Regions from separate parts of the Blautia sp. HCN-1074 genome, predicted to be linked through region 2. Evidence: riboswitches for the same ligand, from Rfam matches in the RefSeq annotation. Region 2 holds a riboswitch; the other holds the start of a gene.
What was found. A riboswitch is a leader RNA that binds a small molecule or an ion and turns the genes downstream of it on or off. The one in region 2 is predicted to bind cyclic di-GMP.
Positions count from the first base shown of each region.

Region 1: another riboswitch for cyclic di-GMP. It lies ahead of WKT11_RS18380 (leucine-rich repeat protein); the one in region 2 lies ahead of WKT11_RS15010 (ABC transporter substrate-binding protein).

Region 1 covers NZ_JBBKBP010000033.1:2,212-5,409, forward strand. Annotated here, with positions in the region: gene WKT11_RS18380 (leucine-rich repeat protein) at 1-1,947, opposite strand, end outside; cyclic di-GMP riboswitch class I at 2,026-2,106, opposite strand; gene WKT11_RS18385 (helix-turn-helix domain-containing protein) at 2,310-2,528, shown strand; gene WKT11_RS18390 (hypothetical protein) at 2,797-3,198, opposite strand, start outside.
Region 2 covers NZ_JBBKBP010000020.1:49,010-52,207, forward strand. Annotated here, with positions in the region: gene WKT11_RS15005 (ATP-binding protein) at 1-117, opposite strand, end outside; gene WKT11_RS15010 (ABC transporter substrate-binding protein) at 264-2,108, opposite strand; cyclic di-GMP riboswitch class I at 2,209-2,284, opposite strand; gene WKT11_RS15015 (Gfo/Idh/MocA family protein) at 2,456-3,198, opposite strand, start outside.

The DNA of each region.
Region 1 (3,198 bases), on a different contig from region 2:
AATTTTACTCTTATCTATGGATGACCAATCAATAGCAGCGTCATATGTTTCGCCTGTACCTGTAATTGTTATCGTATCACCATCTATTGTTGCCGTTGCATTATCGCCAACTTTTATTGCAGGTTTCTCTGGACGATTATCATAATTTGGTGTTACTTTTACTGATACATGATCTCCATTTACATTAGTTGCAAAAACATAAATGTCTACCGCATCTTCATCTGGAATGTCTACAGTTATCCATTTTCCACTGTCAACATCAATTTCTCCATCCTGCCTTTCGGAATCATATACAGGTTGTTCACTATCTTTTCCTACACACTCTGCATAATATGTAACATCTTTGTTAGATGTGCACCAAAAACGATACTCGTAATGTCCATTCCAATATTGTTCATTTTCATCAATTTGTAAATTTATGGCAGACAATTTAGGAATAGTTTCTGTCTTTGTTGCATTGCATCTCCAACAAGTATATTTAATTTCGCCTTCCTCTGTTTCTGTTGCTTGTTTAGTTATTACTCCGTTATTCCACTTATGACCATATGCAGGAATTTCTTCTTTACTTGATTCATCTATTACTCCGCAAATATTGCATTTGTTAGCTTTTATTCCTTTTTCTGTACAGGTTGGTTCCTTTATTGTTTCTTTTTCAGAACTTAATTCATGCTCATTCTCTTTTATAAATTCAAATGTAATTTGATTTTTTTGATCCGCACTTAACGAATCATAATACTTTTTTGCATATGAACAACTATAACTTATTATTTTTGTTAGGTTTCGGCATCCTCTAAATGCATCTGAAAATAACTCTGTTTTAGCTCCATTAATCGTTATTGTTGTTAAACGCCAACAATTATCAAAGGCAGTAGAACTTATACATGAAACATTTTCTGGTATCGAAATTTCTGTGAGAAGTTTGCAATTTTCAAACATCATTCCGGGTATACTTGCAGAAAATCCCTTTTCAAAATTGACTTTTCTTAAATTGGTACAATTTCTAAAAGCTCCACTTATATCAAAACCATCATCTTTAATCTCTTTTAAAGAAGCAGGCAATGTAATTTCTGTTAGACTATTGCAATTAGAAAAAGCACCTACACCCAATGTTTTCAAATTCGATGGTAAGATAATTTCTTTTAAATTTTTACAATTATTAAAAGATTCATCTCCTAATCTTTTTAATGAAGAAGGTAAATCTATTTCTTCAAGATTATCACAGTCCAAAAATATTTCATCTGGAATATCAGTTAAACAATCTGGTAAAATGACATTTTTTAAACTATCACAATTTCCAAAACATCTTCTACCAATAGATTTAATATTTTCTGGTATAGTTATCTCCGTTAATCCACAATCATCGAAACTATAATCTCCTAATTCTTCCAATTCATCAGGTAAAATAATTGCTTCGATATTACATCCCCCAAAAGCATAATCACCAATTTTTTTAATCGAAGATCCCAATGATATATTGACAGAATTAAAGTCATCATATTTTGTATATCCATATAAAAAATAATTTCCTACACTTGTAACTTTATCAGAAATAATTATCTTCTTTATAATAATATTTCCACCTGGATTTTGCAATTTTGTAAATGGATTTTTTTTCTCACCTGAATTTGAATCCCATCCATCCTCCATATAATCCCACATATCACCAGTACCAGAAATAGTGGCAGTCCCTGTAGAATAATCAAAATCAACCCAAACATTATCACCCATTTGTACATGAGTTTCTGTTGGTTCTTCCCCCTCACCAACAGCATCCGTATCAAACTGATCCACATCATCATTCTCTACTTCTGGCACATCTTCTGCATCATCACTGAACTGTACAGTATCTTGTCCCATACCATCAGAAAAATCCGCTGCACTTGCCACAGTAAATGGTTCTATAATCATCGTACTGGCAAGCAAAAAAGCTAACACTTTCTTCTTCATTCTGTCATCCTCTTTTCTCTGTTTCTTTTAAAAAAGACATTACCCCAAACATACTTGAAGCAATGTCTTAATTATCATAGTTGCAACTGGCTGTCATACATTCGCTTAGACCCTGTAGTTTTGCGTCACCAGATTTCTCTGGCTATGCCGTATTTGATTGTATAATACATTTCACATAAAATTCACAATTTGATTATACTACTGCTATATGTAATGTGCAATTTTTTTGTCGTAATACTTCGACATTTTGTATTTACTATCACATTTCTGTAATACTTACATTATATTCGTTATTACGAAGATATTCAAGTATAAGAATCTATTTTATGGTAATAATATCAAATATCTTTGAAGGAACAGCCATGATAGATTACAGCCCATTCTGGGAAACATTAAAGAAAACAAATGAAAATTGGTATACTTTGACAAGCAAGCATCATATGTCTCATAGCACTTTGCATCGTCTTAAACATAATCAAGACATCTCTATGAAGACTGTTAATGACTTGTGCCGTATTCTGCACTGTCAGATACAGGATATTTGTGTCTATGTTCCTTCTGATGAAGATCAACCTCTATGATAATATATCATGCTCTCAGAACGCTTCTCAAACCTTGTATTTCGCTTTATAATGGAGTTTTATGTACCATATGAAGATTTCCTCATATGTGAATCATTCGTTCTTAAAATTTAATATACGTGTTTATGGGGGCGGTAGTTTTACATTAAAGATTACCGCTCGGCAGCAGCCATATAAAACGTAAAAAAATAGGCATACCAAGGATTGTATCTCCCTGATATGCCTATAATTATCTCAGTATATTACGCACTGCTTTCCAAGCATAATATTAAACATCCAACTCCATATACATCGGATCATTTTTAGCGATCTCCGCCCGTCTTTCTTTCTTCATAAATTCCAAAAATGGATTGAATAAATTCCTCTCATAAAATCTTTTCGCTTTTTTATCAGCATACAATATTATATATCTAATAGTTGCATATTCCTGCGAAATTTTCACACAACGGCTTATCACATCACACATAATCGAATCACTTAAATAACGATGCTCATCAGGATTCTCTTCTTCTTGCGATTCTACATCCATATGCATTTTTTGATATCTTTCGTCTACTGCAAAAACATCTATTTTTAATGCAGGAATAGTCTGCATATGATTTGTTTGTTCAAAAAATATCCCTGATGCAGCTAACGAATATACAGCGATTATATCTCCTGTTTTTTTATC
Region 2 (3,198 bases):
TTCAAGAGACAGCTCCCTCTCATAAAGTAAAAATTCCTCAACCAACTGCAGCTGGCTGTAGTATCCACTCACCTGAAGATCATAGGTCTGCTGTATCTGTTCAACAACAGCTCCCATACTGCTTTTTCCGTTTTCGCTGATATACTTGCTAGACTTACTTATAAGATACTTTATACAACCTAAGCTTAAAAGAATAATAAGTAGTATAAGCAACAGCCTTGTTATTTTTTTTCTTTTATTTACCGTTTGTTCTATCTCCACTTTTACTGTTCAACCTCTATATAGTCTTCCGGTGCTGACGGCTGCTGTCCTTTTGACATTGCTTCGATCCATGCACTTGATAATGTTGTCTCTTTAAGCTGCTCAATTTCACATTTCGGATTTATTTTTTTCAATACAGACATTGTGGTGTCTGTAAGAAGAATAGAGTATTCCTTTTCTTTGTCTATTTTCTTATCATTAACTGTTAAGTCCTTTAACGAAAATCCACTTTCCTCTTGATTGACGATCATTTTCATACCGGATGCAATTGGTAATTCGTATTTATTGGTTACGTAAAAATTCTCATCCGCATCGGCGAGATAATTTTCCACGAGTTCACAAACCTGTTTACCATTGATTTTTGCAACATATAATGCTGTATCTGAACTCTTCGCTGTCATCATGCCAACCCGGCTGCTGGTGCATTCTCCTTTGTACATAGAGGAAGTGAAATAATAATATGGTGTCAGAGCCAGCTGTGCATCATTTTCTTCTCTGATCGTAGTTAAAATGGAAGATGCTGCATCACGGCCATTTCTATCGTTCAGTGAAATGGAATATTCATTTTCAAAATTCACCGTTGCTTTTTCTTCTGGATCTTTACGATTCATTACACTGCGAAAAGTATCATAAGCCTGTGTTTCATCCATTTCCCCTGACAGTAATCCGTGAACAGCCTCAAGACTTGCATCAAATGATTTTTGAGCGGAATATCGGATATAAACAGCATTATTATTAATTTCCTCTTCCAGTCCAGGCACATCCTGCATCATGGTTGGAACATCTGTATTCAATGAAATAACACCGATTCCATCTGCAATCAGCTTTTGCCCCTCTTCTGAAATCATACAATCCAGCACATCCAGTGCAGTATCCAGTTTCTCCCGGTCTTTTTCCAGGTTTTTGTTAAATGCAATGTTTAAGGACGGAGTCATGTACACATAGGATTCATCCGATGTCTGTGAAAAGTAAGGAATACGGATCAGATCCGCATCCATCTGTTTCTGCAGCTGCTGCATAACCGTCGGATGTCCATGAAACATTGCTGATTTTCCCTCGACAAACATCTGGATTCCTGTATCGACGTCAATATTGATATCTTCTTTACCAAAGTGCGAATCCTTAAGAAACTGACTGGTTTCTGAAAAAATACGTTTCCATAATGTATCATCAAACTTTGTTTCATCCGCTGCAGTCTCTGCACCGTTTCGCCATTCAATACCATCCAGGCTTGTAAACTCACCGATTGCTGCAGCCTGGATGATTTCATTATTAGACCAGTCTTCACCAAGATCCATGGAATACGGTTTTATGCCATTATCATAAAACTGCTGACAAGCCTGTACATATTCCTCATAATTTTCTGGAATCTTTACGCCATACTGATCAAACAGTGTTTTGTTGGCAATGATCGTCTGCGGAATACCACAGATTGGCAGCCACTGGATTTCATCCTCCTCATTCTTATAATATTGCACCGCATAAGAATAGTACTTGGAAACAACATCATAAGAAGCAAAATCCATAAGATAAGGCTGTAAGTCCTGTGCATCTGTTCCGGAGAATCGACGTACTGTTATGATATCCGGTAATTCATCATGTTCTTTAAAATAACTGTATAAATCGGTATCATTGTTACCAATAATAAATTCAATATCCTGATCAGGAAACTGTTCATGGATATAGGGTGCAATATTTTTCATCAAACGATTTTCCCACAGATAAACTGTAAGATGATCATCATTTTTAGATACTTCTTTCTTTGACTGTCCACATCCAGACAAGACAGCAGATGCTACAAGTACACCTGACACCAATGCCATCAGACAATATTTAGCCTTTTTCATACGCTCATTTTCCTCATTCTTTCCTGATAAAATCATTTATTGTTACGTCTATGAGATAGCACCGTAAAAAAGCACTGTCAGACAGACAGTGCACCTCATTTTATGCAACTGGCTGCCATTTTACAGGCCCTGTAGCTTTGCGTCCCAGACTTTCATCTGGTTTGCCGATTTCCTTATTATAGCTTTAATCTTATTCAAAAAACTGATTTTATTATACTTTAATGCTCTGCTATACACAAGAAAATAATTACCGTTTTAACGTTTATTATCTTTCCCCTGGCGATTTCCGGTTACCGTCCTGTCATCATTAAGTCTGTCTGCAAGTCGTTTACCGGTTACAGATCTGCTTATTTTATATCTGCCGGAAATGAAATTCCGCATTGCTTCCGCATCTCATCCATCAGCTCCAACGCATTCAGAGAACGCTGTGTATGTCTTACTGCTGATTCCTTCCCATGAAGCATTTTCAGGAAATGTTCCAGTTCATACTTCATGGCATTTTCTGTTTCTCTATGGTAAAGGATTTCTTCTCTTCCGTCTCTGAAAACAATCTTCACGTTCTCAGGACTGTTGCTATTTCCCCAGAACTGCAGCACTCCGTCCTCACCCTGAATTTCATTTGGCAATAGAGAATCTGTGATTTTGGAATAAGACACTTCCGCTATTTTATCGGGATATTTTGCAAGGATTGTTCCTGCTCCGTCGATTTCTCCCCTGAGCATTACAGAAAATCCACAGATAGTATCTGGCTTTCCAAGCAGATCCAACAGTGTATGTATACTGTAAACACCGATATCCATCAAAGCTCCTGCTGAACATTCCCTGCTGAAGATATTATGCTCTGTTCCTTCTTTAAAGCTGTCATATCTGCTGGAATACTGACAATATATAAATGTCGCTTTTCGAATCTCACCAATTCTGTTCAAACTCTTTTTTATAACTTCCATACCTGGATCAAAAGCTGTGCGCATAGCCTCCAAAAGAACGAGTTTCTTTTCATATGCGAGTTGAAACATCTCTTCTGCTTCCCTGTGATTTGATGCAAGAGATTTCTCACAGAGAACATGTTTCCCTGCATTCAGAAGCTTCA